Linked DNA regions of Thiocystis violascens DSM 198. The protein of the gene in region 2 interacts with the protein of the main gene of each other region in a pairwise test. Links are inferred from orthologs where the notes say so. Each region holds a gene or a part of one and is shown on either strand. Other genes may lie near its edges. The genes, in order: THIVI_RS16800 and THIVI_RS18650.

Region 1 (7,988 bases), 410 kb from region 2 along the record:
GTCCACGTTCGACAGCCAGGTACCGGCATAAAAACCGCTCTGGTGCGCATAATCCAGCCCGCCCTGAACCGCCGGCTGATTATCGGTCTGGGTCTGTCCGCGCCATATGTAGTTGCTGACCACGCCGATGTTGGCGCTGATCGAGTGGGGATCCTCGGCCATGGCGGCCTGAAAAGCACCCGCGCTCATGACGAGGGTTCCAACGGCCAGTGCGGTACCGATGTGTGTTGGTTTCATTGGGTTGTACCTCAATAGGATCCAGGCATCTGTTAGAAGATAGGGCGGACCGGGCCGACGCCTGGAAGAAGGCCGGAATGCCGCACAATGACGTAGTGTCCAGTTTATGCACGGTACATGCCATTCCATGATTGCGGTAAAAACAAGACGTTTTTCGATCTTGCGTGCCATATTCGCAACAAAGATTGCACCAAGACAAAACAACGCTTTTCGACAAGACACTCGAACGCACCAAAATAGAGCGGCTTTCGACGCAGACGCGCAAACGCACCGCCCCTATAATGTTCGCCAGCATTCTCCCCCGGCCGCCTGTCTTCCAATAGGCGGGCCACGCTCGATTGGTCATGGGTCGCGACCGACCCCCGCGCAGAGGTAACTCCCAATGTTGGATCCGAAACAATTCGACGACCTGTTCCAGCGTCTCTCCTCGGCCATGCCGAAGGGTCTCCAGGTGTTGCAGGAAGACATCAATCGCAACCTCCGGGCTTCCCTGGAATCGGGACTGTCCCGACTGGATCTGGTGACGCGCGAGGAGTTCGACGTGCAGTCGGCGGTCCTGGCGCGGACACGCGAAAAACTGATCGCGCTGGAGACGCAGGTGAAGACGCTGGAGCAGGCGCTCGCGGTCGGCCGACCGCAAGCGGACTGAGCGCGCGGCCAGGGACTTGGCGCTCTGCATCCTGTACAGCCGCGCCCGCGTCGGCATCCATGCCCCGGCGGTGACGGTCGAGGTCCATCTGTCCGGCGGTCTGCCCTCGCTCTCGATGGTCGGTCTGCCGGAACTGGCGGTGAAAGAGAGCAAGGATCGGGTGCGCGGCGCCCTGCTCAACGGGCGTTTCCGCTTTCCCGACGGGCACGTCACCATCAATCTGGCGCCCGCGGATTTGCCCAAGGAAGGCGGTCGCTTCGATCTGCCGATCGCGCTCGGCATCCTGGGCGCCTCGGGTCAGGTGGCCGCCAAGGCGCTCGATCGCTATGAGTTCATCGGCGAACTGGCCCTGTCCGGCGCGCTGCGGCCGGTCAATGGGGTGCTGCCAGCGGCGGTCGCGGCGCGCGACGCGGGCCGCGAACTCATCCTGCCGCGCGAGAATGCCGCCGAGGCGGCGCTGGTCAGCGGTCTGTCGCTGCGACCGGCGGGTCATCTGATGGAGGTCTGCGAACATCTGAATGGCACCAGCCTGCTGTCCGCCTTCGTGTCGGGCGAGGATTCCGGCCATGACAACGATCCCGCCTATCCCGAACTGGCCGAGGTGCGCGGCCAGGAGCACGCCAAGCGAGCATTGGAGATTGCCGCCGCGGGGGGGCATAGCCTGCTGTTGATCGGCCCGCCCGGCACGGGCAAGTCGATGCTGGCCAACCGGCTGCCGGGTCTGCTGCCGCCCATGACCGAGGCCGAGGCGCTGGAGACGGCGGCGATCCGCTCGGTTAGCGACCGGGATCGCTTCGACCCGAGCCGCTGGCGCGAACGGCCCTTTCGGTCGCCGCACCATACCGCGTCCGGGGTCGCGCTGGTCGGCGGGGGCAGCAATCCCCGGCCGGGCGAGATTTCGCTGGCCCATCAGGGCGTGCTCTTTCTCGACGAACTGCCGGAATACGATCGCAAGGTGCTGGAGGTGCTGCGCGAGCCCCTGGAGTCGGGTTATATCGATATCTCCAGGGCGGCGCGCCAGGCGCGCTTTCCGGCGCGCTTCCAGTTGCTGGCGGCCATGAATCCCTGCCCCTGCGGCTATCTGGGCGACAGCAGCGGGCGCTGCCGCTGTACCATCGAGCAGATCGGGCGCTATCGCGGACGTATCTCCGGCCCCCTGCTCGACCGTATCGACATGCACGTCGAGGTGCCCCGGCTCGATGTCTCGCGGCTGGGCGGACCGCGTCCCGCGGACGCCGAAACCACGGCGCTGGTACGCGCGCGGGTCGCCGCCGCCCGCGTCCTCCAGCAGACCCGCGCCGGCAAGCCGAACAACGCGCTGGCACCGAGCGAGATCGATCGCGACTGCGCGCTCGACGAGGCCGGGCGGCGACTCATGGAGCAAGCGCTGACCCGCCTTGCACTCTCGGCGCGGGCCTACCATCGGATCCTGAAGGTCGCCCGGACCATCGCCGATCTTCAGCAGGCGAACGCCATCGATTCCACGCACCTGAGCGAAGCTATCGGCTATCGTCGTCTCGATCGAGGACAGCCGCACTCCTGAACCCGGTAGCGCCGACCGATAGGCCATCCGCGACATGACGCCATCGCGCCATTCGCATTCTCTTTTTAGCGACACTTTAGGCAAGCCGCGCAACAATTTGATGAGGGAAATCCCTTCCATCTGCTAGAATGGCGGTCACAAAATCCTATTTTGGTGGCATGCATGCAACAACTTATGCCGCGTCGACGCTTGGATTGAGCTTCACCGCACCCCGTTTTCCGTCATCGCGCAGGGCATCGCGTTGACATCTCCCTCACTCTCCTTGCCGCGACGATCATGCTTCAACTGAAAGACCTGAGTTTCCGCCGTGGCCCCAACCTCCTGCTGGAAGAGGCGTCGATCGCCATCTATCCCGGCCAGAAGGTGGGTCTGGTGGGCGCCAACGGCTGCGGGAAATCGAGCCTCTTCGCCCTACTGCTGGGCGATCTGCACGCGGACGCGGGCGGGTTTTCGATCCCGGCCGACTGGGAGGTCGCGCATGTCGCCCAGCACACCCCGGACACCGAGCGCGCGGCCATCGAGTTCGTGCTGGATGGCGACCGCGAGCTGCGCCAGATCGAGAGCGAGTTGACCGCCGCCGATGCCGCCGGCGACGGACTGCGTCACGGCGAACTGCTGGGCCGGCTGGAATCCATCGGCGGTTACGACGCCGAAAGCCGCGCCGCGCGTCTGCTGCATGGCCTGGGCTTCGCGCCGGGCGACGAGCGCCGCCCGGTCAACAGCTACTCGGGCGGCTGGCGGATGCGTCTCGCGCTGGCGCGCACGCTGATGTGCCGCTCGGATCTGCTGCTGCTCGACGAGCCGACCAACCATCTGGATCTGGACGCCGTGATCTGGCTCGAAGGCTGGCTCAAGAGCTATCCGGGCACCCTGATGCTGATCTCGCATGACCGCGATTTTCTGGACGCGGTCGGCAGCCACATCCTGCACCTGGAACATCGGCGACTCACGCTCTACGCGGGCAATTATTCGGCCTTCGAGCGCCAACGCGCCGAGCGGCTCGCCCAGCAGCAGTCGGCTTATGTCCGTCAGCAACGCGAAATCGCCCACATGCACAGCTTTGTCGAACGCTTCCGCGCCAAGGCGACCAAGGCGCGTCAGGCGCAGAGTCGGGTGAAGGCGCTGGAGCGCATGGAGCTGATCGCCCCGGCGCATATCGACTCGCCCTTCCGTTTCGGTTTCGAGCCGGCCGGGAATCTGCCCCGTCCGCTGCTGCGGATGGACAAAGCGACGGCCGGCTATGGCGCGAAGCCCGTCCTCCAGAGTGTCGGATTCAGTCTGGAACCGGGCGACCGCATCGGCCTGCTGGGACGCAACGGCGCGGGTAAATCGACGCTGATCAAGGTGCTGGCCGGCGAGCTGGCGCTGTTGTCGGGCCAGTGCGAGCGTGCGCAGGATCTGCGCGTGGGCTATTTCGCCCAGCATCAACTGGATCAACTCGACCGCCACGGCACCCCGCTCGGTCATCTGCGCCGACTCGATCCGAACGCCACCGAACAGACCTTGCGCAACTATCTGGGCGGTTTCGGTTTCGCCGGCGACCGCGCGCTCGATCCGATCGCGCCACTCTCGGGCGGCGAAAAGGCGCGTCTGGTGCTGGCCATGATCATCCGTCAGAAGCCCAATCTGCTGCTGCTCGACGAACCGACCAATCATCTGGATCTGGAGATGCGCCACGCGCTCAGCGAGGCGTTGCAGGGCTTCGAGGGCGCGCTGGTGCTGGTCTCGCACGACCGTCATCTGCTGCGGGTGACCAGCGACACCCTGATGCTGGTAGATGGCGGCGGGGTGCGCCTGTTCGACGGCGATCTGGACGATTATCCGGCCTGGCTGGCGGGACGCGATCCGGCCGCGCGACCGGCGGACGCGACGGACAGCGCCCGCGACGGCGGCGACCGCAAGCAGCAGCGTCGTCAGTCGGCGGAGGCGCGCAAGGCATTGCAGCCGCTGCGCAACCGCGAAAAGCAGTTGGAACAGCGGCTCGCGACGCTCAACGCGCGCCGCGCGACCCTGGATCAGGCGCTTGCGGCATCCGATCTCTACGCGCCCGAGAGCAAGGCGCGACTGCTGGCCCTGCTGGCCGAGCAGCGCCAAATCAGCGCGGATCTGGAAGCGACCGAGGACGCCTGGCTGGAGGTCAGCGAGTCCATCGAGCAATTTCATGCCAGCGACGATGCCCCGAATGCGCGCGCGTGAGAAGGCGGTTTTCCGAATGCCGACGATCACGCGCGCGCGCCATCGGACCTGGGTGGCCATGCACCGCTGGTGGCGGCGCGCGCGCCGGCCCGCCAGACGCCTGCTGCTTCTGGGCCTGGCACTGGTCATGCTCTACGGACTCTGGCCCTATGCGACACTCTGGAGCCTGAACCGCGCGCTCGCCCAGGACGACGAGACGACACTGGAGCGACTGGTGGATCTGGATGCGATTCGCGACGAACTGGCGCGCCGTCTCAACAAGGAGCGCCCCAGCGCCATCGACGGGCTCTCCGACGATTTTATCGAGTGGCTGGAGTCGGGGATTCGATACCACGGCGTCCATGCGCTGGAGCGCATCGTCACGCTCGACTGGGTGCGGGCGCAACTGACCGCGAGAGCGCTTCCCGGTGAAGACTTTCCGCCCCTCCTCGTCACCGGCTTTTTCGAGAGTCCACGAAATTTCCGCGCGCGGATCGGTCACCGCAACGCGGAGCCGGTCATCCTGCGGCTGCACCTCGACCGGCGAGGCTGGCGTGTCTCGACCCTCTACTATTGATGTCAATACCAACATGACGACCGCGAAGCTCACTGCATCGGAGCGGGCACGCCAATTGATCGCCCCGCTACTCGCACCCTCCGACAGTCCGTTCAAGGATTACCTCAGAGCCACCGATTACTGTACGGCGGTGATGTTGTACACCGAACTCCAGACCGACCGGGAATACCTGGCCCAATGGCGCGCGGCGTTCGCGGCCCTGATGGTCGCCAACGACGAGAAGCGGGCCCGCTTGCTCAGTCGGCTGCGGGGCGATTTCAAACACGGACTTTCGCCACTGCCGACCCTGATCGCGATGCGGAATTGAACGCGGGACATCCGCTGTCGGTACTGACTCAATGTTGCCGATTCGCCACGATTTGTCGCGGGCGGCACAACAGGTTCGCGCCCAGTCACACCAGCGGCTACTATATCGCCAATATTCAACACACAACCTAACAGGATCCAACCTAGTATGTCCCCCTTGAACGGCCCCACCAAACCTCATCCGAACGCGCACTTCTTCGACCTTCCGCCCCTGCCCATGGACTCCGAAGGGATCGCGCAGGACTTCCGGCGCTATTACGCCCACACCTTCGGGCGGGACCATGACGCGCAGGCGATCTATTATTCCTACAAGGCATTGTCCATCACCCTGCGCGACCGTCTGATGGAGCGCTGGAAGCGGACCCGCCAGTCCTATGACGAGGCGGGATGCAAGCGCACCTACTATCTGTCGCTGGAATTCCTGATGGGCCGCGCGCTATCGAACGCCATGCTCAACCTCGGAATCAACAGCGCCGTGGAGCAGGGACTCTACGGCATGGGTCTGGCGCTGGAGGAGATTGCCGGCAACGAACCCGATGCCGGCCTGGGCAATGGCGGTCTGGGCCGTCTGGCGGCCTGCTTTCTGGACTCCTGCGCCACTCTGCAGCTTCCGGTGCGGGGCTATGGACTGCGCTACGAATACGGCATGTTCCGCCAGTTGATCGAGGGCGGCGAACAGCTCGAAGAGCCGGATCACTGGTTGCGCGATGGCAACCCCTGGGAACTCGAACGCCCCGAATTCACCCAACGCATCCCCTTCGGCGGCCGCACCGAGACCAGCGTGGACCGACGCGGTCGCAAGACGGTGCGCTGGGTGGATACCCATGACGTCCTGGCGGTCCCCTACGATATTCCCGTTCCCGGTTATCGCAACGAGACCGTCAATACCCTGCGTCTCTGGAAATCCGCCGCCACCGACGAATTCGACCTTGGCGAATTCAACGCCGGCAGTTACCCGGAGTCGGTCGCCCAGAAGAACGAGGCCGAGCACATCACCATGGTGCTCTACCCCAACGACGCCAACGAATGCGGCAAGGAATTGCGGCTGCGTCAGCAGTTCTTCCTCGCCAGCGCCAGCATCAAGGACGTGCTGCGCGACTGGATCCGGCTCAACGGCAACGACTTCAGCCGCTTCGCCGAGCACAACTGTTTCCAGCTCAACGACACCCATCCCGCCGTCTCGGTCGCCGAGCTGATGCGCCAACTGATGGACGATCATGATCTGGAGTGGGACACCGCCTGGCCGATCGTTCGCCAGACCATGGCCTACACCAATCACACCCTGCTGCCCGAGGCGCTGGAACGCTGGTCGGTGCGGTTGTTTCGCCAACTGCTGCCGCGCATCCTGGAGATCATCTTCGAGATCAACGCCCGTTTCCTGGCGGAAGTCGCGACCCGCTGGCCGGGCGACACCGACCGCCAGCGGCGCATGTCGCTGATCGAGGAAGGCTACGATCCGCAGGTGCGGATGGCCTATCTGGCGATCGTCGGCAGTTTCTCGGTCAACGGCGTCGCCGCGCTGCACTCGGAGCTTCTGATCGAGGGCCTGTTCCGCGATTTCCACGACATCTGGCCCAAGAAATTCAACAACAAGACCAACGGCGTCACCCAGCGGCGCTGGCTGGCCATGTGCAATCCGGGTCTGCGCGAACTGCTCGACGAGACTATCGGCACCGAGTGGGTGCGCGACCTCAGCCAGCTCCAGCAGCTTGCGCCCTCTGCCGAGGACGCGGACTTCCGCGCCCGCTGGCACGCCATCAAGCAGGACAACAAGCGTCGTCTGGCCGAGCATGTCGCACAAATCTGCCGGGTGGACTTTCCGCTGGACGCCGTCTTCGACGTGCAGGTCAAGCGCATCCACGAATACAAGCGCCAGTTGCTCAATGTCCTGCATGTCATCCATCTCTATAACCGTATCAAGCGCGGCGACACCCGCGACTGGACCGCGCGCTGCGTCCTGATCGGCGGCAAGGCGGCCCCCGGTTATGTGATGGCCAAGCAGATCATCAAGCTGATCAATAACGTCGCTCGCGCCATCAACAACGATCCCGAAACCGCTGGCCTGTTGCGGGTCGCGTTCGTGCCGGATTACCGTGTCTCGCTCATGGAAGTGATCGCGCCCGGCACCGATCTGTCCGAACAGATCTCCACCGCCGGCAAGGAGGCATCCGGGACGGGCAACATGAAGTTCATGATGAACGGCGCGGTCACCATCGGCACCCTGGATGGGGCCAACATCGAGATCCGCGATCAGGTGGGCGAGGAGAATTTCTTCCTCTTCGGCATGACCGCCGCTGGTGTCGAGTCACGCCGTCATCACTATGACCCCAATGGCATCATCGCCGGCGATCCGGCCCTGCTGGAGGTCATGAGTCTGCTGGAGTCCGGGCATTTCAATCAGTTCGAGGGCGGCATCTTCGACCAGATCATCCTCGCGATCCGCAACCCGCACGATCCCTGGATGACCGCCGCGGATTTCCGCAGCTATATCGACGTGCAGG
Region 2 (8,532 bases):
GAGGTCTGTTTGAGCGCCTTGTTGAACCGGGCTCCGTGCCTTGGAGTCCGTAGGCTGAGGTGAACGAGAGTGAACCCCGGTATCAACGTTGGCGTCTGCTGGGGTTCGTTCCTCACCCCAGCCTACCGGGCTAAGCCTTATGATATTAAATGTCGTATTTTTGCACCTTAAAAAGGGCTGGTTAGGTATCATCTTTCTCTGACTCTCCAGATACGAAGTAAATGCCTGTGCGAGTGAAGTGAGCATTCCCGGCCGCAAGGAACGCTCCGTATTTTTGCAGACCGTCACCAAGATAGATTTTTTTTATGCACTGCGCCCCGTCGAACGATGCCGCGTATAGCGGAACAGGAATTTCTGTAGTCCCGGTCGATGATGGAAACGCTTTGGCAAGTTCTTGGATAAAAAGGGCGTCTTTGGAAAATATAGGCGAGGCGAGTTCGCGGAAGTGTTCGTGGATACTGGCCATTGATGCAACGTACTCGCGGACGAAGCATTTTAAATTTACCTTCTTGCCGCGTTGAGTGAGTTCACTTACCACAGACTTTTTTAGTTCCTTGTTCTGCTCAAGCTCTTCGATGTTCAATATAGGTGCGATGGTCTTCTTTAGGGATGTACCTGGCATTTCATGCAACGCCGTTGTTGTGTACTCAATGCTTTGAATGGGAAAGCCGGCGTGTTGAGCATGATTTCGCAGCACATCAAGGGTGCGATATGCCAGGGATGTGTCATAGTGTTCGGAAAATAGCTCTGCAATTTTTTTCGAGTCGGCTTCATTAGGAAGGACGATCTTAGTAGCATGACGAATGAAGTCGACGTATGAGCGGGTTGCGCTGAGGAGGTTGGAGAGCTTTCGATTTAGTAACCGACGAATTCCCATTTGCTCCATGCCCTGCCCGAAGCCAACAAGAGCGGTCTCAAGAGAGCTTGTCAGCATGTCGCTTTCAAAGTCGAGGTAATTTCGAGCAACAGCATCGAATTTTTCTTCTGACGCAATAGTGAGTTGCATGCGCTCATGGGCGTTAGCTGTTTCGGAGAACTGGTCAGATGAGATCAACACTTCGCGAGTGTCACCGAGAATGAAACGATTGAGGATGTAGTGCATGAAGTTCCCTAACGTCAAGACTAAACCGGGGCCGTTCCGGTACAAGAGTACAGATTTTATTATCTGAAAACCGGCGCATCGTCAACGACTTTGTGAGATTGCGGGGAACAAGAGGGAGGAAATTCAGGGGCAGACCATGTTTATTCGCTGAAAGGCGGGAAATGAAAAAACCTGGTCTGTCCAGGGTTTCCTTTAGAAAGTTTATACTGACGTTAACCATGACATGATGGAAGAGTAATCACTTAAAGTCAGTATGTTTCTTGATTGTTTTGATACAGCAATGGCATCTCTAGTGAAAAATGAGGTGGTTACTACCACGCCTTTATGGGCTTCTTGTTGTATTACATTTCCCAAAAGCCTTTGAACAACTCCTATCCCAACCTTGTTATCAGGGGTATATCTTTTGCATTCAATCAAGCTTACGGTGCTTCCAGTTAAAGGAGATTTATGGACCGCTATAATATCCATGCCACCATCCCTTGTTTCGGGTGTTAGCTGAACCTCAAAGCCATGATTTCGGAATACGGCTGCAACGAACTCTTCGAACTTTCTAGGCGATATTGTATATAATTGTTCTGGATGCTTTTTGAAATATTCGATAAGCTCTAGTTCAATGTTTAGGCAAATTATTCTTGATTGAATTTCGACTAGCCTTTTTTTTCTGCTCCAGTCAAAACCCGCAAAGAGTTTTAATGATTCATCTTGGCCATATAATGATATTACTTTTTCTAATTTTTCATTTTCGATATAGTCTGCTTTGAAGAGAGAAATAAGTTCTTCGTCTGAGAGGCGTTCCCCGCTTTTCAGCTTATCAGAGGCTTTGCGGGCATTCCTCCTATGCGCACCCATATCTGGAGGGGGTAACGGAGTCTTTCTCCTTTTTCTCTTCTGTAAGGGTGGTGTTGTCAGTTCTTCCATATCAGTTTCGTGTAAGTGAAATTCAGTGAAATTCAGTGAAATTCAGTGAAATTCAGGGACCGACCACGTTTATTCGCTGAATGTCGGGAAAGGGAAAAACGTGGTCTGTCTCGGGTTTCCGCCGTGTTTCCCCTGAACGGACGCATCAGGGACTCCAATCGACGTCCGCGCCTCCGCTACACCCGCAACAGCAACCTTGCCGGATCTTCCAGAATCTCCTTGATCGCGACCAGAAATTGCACCGCCTCGCGTCCGTCGATGATCCGATGATCATAGGTCAGGGCCAGATACATCATGGGGGCGATGACGATCTGGCCATTCTCCACGATGGGACGCTCCTGGATCTTGTGCATCCCTAGAATCGCGCTTTGCGGCGGGTTGAGGATGGGCGTCGAGAGCAGCGAGCCGAAGACGCCGCCGTTGGTGATGGAAAAGGTGCCGCCGGTGAGTTCCTCGTAGCTCAGGCTGCCGTCTTTCGCCTTCTGGCCAAAGTCGGCGATGCCCTGTTCGATGTCGGACATGCTCAACTGGTCGCAGTTGCGCAGGGTGGGCACGACCAGTCCGCGCGGGGAGCTGACGGCGATGCCGATGTCGAAATAGCCGTGATAGACGATGTCGTCGCCGTCCACCGAGGCGTTGATGGCGGGGAAGCGCTGGAGCGCGTCCACCGCCGCCTTGACGAAGAAGGACATGAAGCCCAGACGCGTGCCGTAACGGGTCTCGAACAGTCCTTTGTACTTCTCGCGCAGTTCCAGCACCGTCTTGAGGTTGACCTCGTTGAAGGTGGTCAGCAGGGCGGCGTTTTGCTGCGCCTGGACCAACCGCTCGGCGATGCGCGCGCGCAGACGGGTCATGGGCACCCGCTGTTCTGGGCGTCCGGCCTCGCCGGTCAGACTGGGGGCGGGCGCTTCGCTGAGATTGAGCGCGTCCGGGTCGTGCTCGGGCGCCGCCTGTTCGCGCTCGTCCAGCCACTGCACCACGTCGGTCTTCTGGATCCGGCCATCCTTGCCGCTGCCGGGGATCTGCTGAGGGTCCAGGTTCATCTCCTTGACCAGCCGGCGGGCGGCGGGGGCGATTACCTGCCCAGGGCGCGGTCGCTGGGGCGGCGAATTCATGGGGGCGACGGATTCGAGCGGCGCCCGGCTGGAAGGCGACGTGACGCTGGGACGCGGCGTGCCGGGCGCCTTGCGCGCGCCGGACTCGATGAGCCCGAGCACGGCGTCGGCCTGCACGAGATCGCCCTCGCGGGCCTGGATCGCGCCGAGCACGCCGTCCACGGGGGAGGGCACCTCCAGCACGACCTTGTCGGTTTCGAGATCGACCAGATTCTCGCCCTCCCGGACCTGGTCGCCGGGTTGTTTGTGCCAGGCCGCGACGGTGGCGTCGGCGACGGATTCGGGGAGTGCGGGGACGCGGACTTCGCGGCTCATTGCGGGGGGATCCTTTTGTTCATTTTCGGGTTGAATTGGCCGGTCAGGGCTTCGTCGATCAGCCGTTCGTGCTGCTCGACATGGGCGGCGCGATGCCCGACGGCGGGGGCCGCGGAACTGGCGCGTCCGACATAATAGGGGCGTTTGCCCATCTGGATCAGATTGTGGAAGCGATGCTTGATCTGGTCCCAGGCGCCCTGGTTCTGTGGCTCTTCCTGGCACCAGACGATTTCCTCGGTCGCGCCGTAATGATCGATCGCAGCGGCGAACGGTTCGCTGGGAAAGGGATAGAGCTGTTCGAGTCGGATGATGGCCGCATTGGTCAGACTGCGGGCGCGTCTGGCCTCCAACAGATCGAAATAGACCTTGCCGCAGCAGAAGATCAGCCGTTCCACCCCGGCGGGGTCGATGGGATCGATCTCCGGGATGATCGTCTGAAATTGTCCGCCAGCGAGTTCGTCCAGCGAGGAGACCGCCAGACGATGCCGCAGCAGGCTTTTGGGCGTCATCACGATCAGCGGTTTACGGTAGTCGCGCACCATCTGGCGACGCAGCAGATGGAACATCTGCGCCGGTGTGGTGGGGACGCAGACCTGGATGTTGTGCTCGGCACTGAGTTGTAGGAAGCGTTCGATGCGCGCCGAGGAATGTTCCGCGCCCTGACCTTCGAGACCGTGCGGTAGCAGCATGACCAGCCCGCAGCACAGACCCCATTTGGTTCCGGCGGAGGTGATGAACTGGTCGATGACCACCTGCGCGCCGTTGGCGAAATCGCCAAACTGCGCCTCCCACAAAGTGAGCGCGGTGGGCTCGGCGGTGGCGAAGCCGTATTCGTAGCCGAGAACGGCCTCCTCGGAGAGGATGGAGTCGATGGCGATGAAGGCACCTTGAGTGTCGCTCAGATGCTGAAGTGGGGTATAGGAGTCGCCGGTCAGTTGATCGTGGATCTTGGCGTGACGGTGGACAAAGGTGCCACGCCCCACGTCCTGCCCGGATAGACGCACCGGGATGCCGGCGTCGAGCAAGGTCGCATAGGCCAGATTCTCGGCGAAGCCCCAGTTCAAGAGTTGATCGCCCTGGCCCATCTTGCGCCGCTCGTCCCACAGTTTTTCGACGCGCGGATGGAGCGCGAAGCCCTCGGGCAGCCGCAGCATGGCTTCGGTGAGCGCCTGGAGTTTGGCGAGCGGGACGCCGGTGTCCAGATCCTGATCCCAGTCGGTGCCCCGGCAGAAGCCCCAGTCGACCCGATAGAGATGATCGAGCCCGCAGAGCACCGGGCGCGCGACCACCACGCCCTGTTCGAGCGAATCGCGGTAGTCGGCGATCATGGCGTCCACCGCGTCTTTCTCGATGACGCCCCCGGCGACGAGCCGGTCGGCATAAACGGCGCGCGGGGTCGGATGGTTGCGGATCTTGGCGTACATCATCGGCTGGGTCACGGCCGGTTCGTCGGCCTCGTTATGACCGAGACGGCGATAACAGACCAGATCGATGATGACATCCTTGTGGAACTGGTTACGGAAATCCAGCGCCATGCGGGTGACGAAGATCACCGCCTCCGGGTCGTCGCCGTTGACGTGAAACACGGGCGCCTGAACCAGCTTTCCGACATCGGTGCAATAGGCGCTGGAGCGCGCGTCCAGCGGGTGGCTGGTGGTGAAGCCGATCTGGTTGTTGATGACGATGTGGACCGTGCCGCCGGTCGAATAACTGCGGGTCTGCGAGAGTTGCAGGGTCTCCATCACCACGCCCTGGCCGGCGAAGGCCGCGTCGCCGTGGATCAGCACCGGCAGAACCAGATTCCCCGCGCGGTCGAGCCGGCGGCGCTGGCGGGCGCGCACCGAACCCTCGATGACCGGGTTGATGATCTCCAGGTGCGAGGGGTTGAAGCCCAGCACCAGATGGACGATGCCGCCAGGGGTCTCGATGTCGGTGGCGAAGCCCATGTGGTATTTGACATCGCCGGCCATCTTGCGCCAGTCCATGTGAACCCGGCCCTCGAACTCGTCGAAGATGTCGGTGGGCGGCTTGCCGAAGAGGTTGGTCAGCACATTCAGGCGTCCGCGATGCGCCATGCCGATGACGATCTCCTGCTGACCCTTGCGCCCGGCGCGCTGGATCAGCTCGTCGAGCATGGGGATGAGCGCGTCGCCGCCCTCCAGCGAGAAGCGTTTCTGGCCCACGTAGCGCTGGTGCAGATATTTCTCGAAGCCCTCGGCGGCGGTCAGCAGGGTCAGCAGCCAGCGGCGATCGGCGTCGTCCAGTTCGGGCGTGGCGCGATAGCCTTCGAGGCGCTTCTGGATCCAGCGCCGCTCCGGGGTGCTGGTGATGTGCATATACTCGGAGCCGACCGTGCCGCAGTAGGTCTGCTCGACCATCGCGACGATCTCGCGCAGCGGCATGCGGTCGGGGGCGTAGAGCGAACCGGTGTGGAAGACCAGGTCGAGATCGTTCGGTTCCAGGTTGTGATAGGCCGGATCCAGGTCGGCGATCCGGGGCGTCTCGCGCAGATGGATGGGATCCAGGTTGGCGACCTGATGGCCGCGGTAGCGATAGCCGGTGATCAGGCCCAGCACCGCGGACTGCTTCTCGGCGGCGGCGGGTTCGAGATGCTCGGTCGAGCGGGCGCGGGCACGCGAGCGGCTCTCCTGCGCCAGGCGCATGAAGTTCTCGCGGACCGGACCATGCGGGGTTTCGGCGGCCTCGTTCGCGGCCGGTTGGCACATGTCGTCGAAACGAACCCGCCAGGCCAGGTCGATGCTTTCGGGATCGGCGAGATAGCGCTCGTACAGATCCTCGATGAAATCCGCGTTACCGCCATACAAGGCGCCGGAACTCCGAAACAATTCTAGGATTGCGCTCATGCTTTGGTTTGGCTGAATGGGAGATTTTGTTTTTTAGAACGCGAATTTATATCATATTCTCCACAATCCTGAACACGCCGCCGGTCTCGGTTGTGTCGGTGCACAAACAGCGAGCATTGTGGACAAGAACGACTCCACCGCCGAATTCGACGAGCGCAAGCGTCAGCGGATCCGTCTCGCCCGGCTTGAGGCGGACATGGCCTATTTTCAGGCCCGCATCGAGCTGATCGGGGAAGCCAACACGAATAACCGGGTGGCGCAGCGCAAGGCGTTCAATTTTTTGCACAAAACGGTCGCTAGCAAGATCCTGAAGCTCAAGCGCCGTTATAGCGATCTGGGTTAGGAAACTGTCCATTGCCCAGTCCCCGACGCCTATTCCTGTCCAGCACTGTTTCAGTTTCCAGTTGTCTGTTGTCAGGGAATTAGGCGATTTTTGGAAAATTTCCGTTCGTCCCATTCGACAGTGCCTGTCCTGAGCGAAGCCGAAGGGGTCATGACAGGCTTCGACACGGCTCTCCTGAGCGCAGTCGAAGGGCTCGGGACGAACGGAAATCGGTAAAGTCATTCCCGGAAATCACCTTATTACCCATGCCGATCATGATTCTACGCCGCCCCGGTCATCCCTGGCCGGTTCTGTTGGCCGCTCGCCGCGACGCAATGGCTGCGCGCGTCTCGCTGCCGCCTGCCCGCCACTGGCCTGATCGTCCCGAGGCGATCGCGACTCTCGATCCGCAAACCGAAGGAAGCTGGCTTGGTCTGAACGATCACGGCGTGGTGGCCGCGCTGCTGGAACGCGCGGAGATGCCGGATGGCGAATCGGGCCAGCGCAGCCGCGGCGAGCTGGTGCTGGAGGCGCTGGACCATGCCGAGGCCAGCGAGGCGGCCGGCGCGCTCGCCGATCTGCATCCTGACGCCTATCGGCCGTTCAATCTGCTTGTGGCCGATCCCCGCGCGGCCTATTGGATCCGTCATGGCGATGACGGCCGGATGCGCGTCCAGCCGATTCCGCCCGGCGTGCATCTGCTGGCCGAGACCGAATTGGACGATCCCGCTCATCCATGGATCGCAGCCTATCTTTCCCGGTTCAAGGCGGCGGCGGTGCCGGACCCGGAGCGGGGCGATTGGTCGGGCTGGCGGGATGCGCTCGCGAATCTCGATGGCGTGCGCTCAAGCGCATTGATCGCGCTCCCCGCCTTTCCCGGATTCAACAGCCAGCCCATCTGGCTCCAGGCCGAGGGCGGTTCGGAGCGGGATGTGTTGCGGGAGATTTGGCGCGCGCCGTTGTAAAACAGGTTCGGACGCCGCCCAATCGGCAATGCTCGGTTTGAACGTCACTGTATAGACTTCGCACCTGATATCCAGACATGGCCTTGGCGTAGGGGCGGGTTTGAAATCCGCCCCCGTGTCCTGTTATCACGTTCGATAGCTAGCTATCGCCGATGCCAGGGATCGCGACGGGTTTCCTTCGACGATGATCGTCGGACCGTCGCGCATCCGAAAGATTGGCAGCCATACCGCCGCCGTGATTGGCTCAACGCCAAGGCCGATGAACGCCAGGATGAGCGTATTGCCGATATTTGTGACGTGTATCAACTGGTGGTCCAGCAGTCGACGGCCAGCATTGAGGAATCCTCGCGCGCGGCCGAGGAACTGTCCGGTCACTCCCAGGAACTGGCGAGCAGGGTGGGGCGGTTCCGTCTCTCGTGACCGGACCGGAGACGTGCGAATTGCCCGTCGCGGCGGTGGCGCTGACGTTGCCGGTTCGCACGGCGGCGACGCCGACCGCTACCTTGCCGTAGGTGCGGTCGTCCTCGGGCACCGGAGTGAGCACCGGCAACAGCGGCGCCGTTACCTGGGTAGTGGTCAGGGTCCGGCCGGAGCCGAGGACGTCGTGCTCGGCCGTGACGTTGAGAAACGGGCTGTAGAGGCCGGTCGAGAGCAATACCGGCACCCGCACCTGCAGGCCGGCGCTGCCCGTCAGAGCGTCGAGCGAAAAGTCCTGGCGCCCGTAGGCGAGCAGCGTGTCGGCGAACCAGTTGACATCGGTGAACGAGCCATAGCCGGCGATCTGGTAAGCCGCGGATGCGGTTGTGGGCGTTCTGGACGTCGAGATTGATCGCGGGCTCGGAGTAACCGAAAACGGCTCCGAGCCGCACCCGTGGATCGAGCCGAACCTCGAGCCCAAGGGTACCGCCGACCGCGTGCCAGTCGGCGCCGG

What was found.
Region 1: the proteins of THIVI_RS18650 (region 2) and THIVI_RS16800 interact in binary tests that used the Escherichia coli proteins (3 or more experiments, as listed by UniProt). The link is inferred for Thiocystis violascens DSM 198 from one-to-one orthologs.

Annotation. Positions count from the first base shown.
Region 1 is NC_018012.1:3,784,562-3,792,549, reverse strand. What follows is about bases 2,279-5,165. They hold THIVI_RS16800 (ATP-binding cassette domain-containing protein), read left to right. Parts: upstream 2,279-2,705; coding sequence 2,706-4,625; downstream 4,626-5,165. Other genes in these bases: THIVI_RS22955 (DUF2939 domain-containing protein), read left to right, coding at 4,642-5,165; THIVI_RS16805 (YifB family Mg chelatase-like AAA ATPase), read left to right, coding at 2,279-2,429. Outside these bases: THIVI_RS16815 (TorF family putative porin), read right to left, coding at 1-237; ubiquinone biosynthesis accessory factor UbiK, read left to right, coding at 620-886; more of THIVI_RS16805, read left to right, coding at 903-2,278; more of THIVI_RS22955, read left to right, coding at 5,166-5,181; THIVI_RS16790 (hypothetical protein), read left to right, coding at 5,195-5,488; THIVI_RS16785 (glycogen/starch/alpha-glucan phosphorylase), read left to right, coding at 5,636-7,988. UniProt on the Escherichia coli protein: Genetic data indicate it may be involved in ribosome assembly or function.
Region 2 is NC_018012.1:4,193,093-4,201,624, forward strand. Bases 3,247-6,677 are described here. They hold THIVI_RS18650 (2-oxoglutarate dehydrogenase E1 component), read right to left. Parts: upstream 6,315-6,677; coding sequence 3,447-6,314; downstream 3,247-3,446. Other genes in these bases: odhB (2-oxoglutarate dehydrogenase complex dihydrolipoyllysine-residue succinyltransferase), read right to left, coding at 3,247-3,450; THIVI_RS24900 (hypothetical protein), read right to left, coding at 6,361-6,677. Also shown: THIVI_RS18640 (hypothetical protein), read right to left, coding at 182-1,102; THIVI_RS24030 (restriction endonuclease), read right to left, coding at 1,304-2,020; more of odhB, read right to left, coding at 2,197-3,246; more of THIVI_RS24900, read right to left, coding at 6,678-6,879; THIVI_RS18660 (NRDE family protein), read left to right, coding at 6,903-7,601; THIVI_RS26100 (hypothetical protein), read left to right, coding at 7,899-8,021. UniProt on the Escherichia coli protein: E1 component of the 2-oxoglutarate dehydrogenase (OGDH) complex which catalyzes the decarboxylation of 2-oxoglutarate, the first step in the conversion of 2-oxoglutarate to succinyl-CoA and CO(2).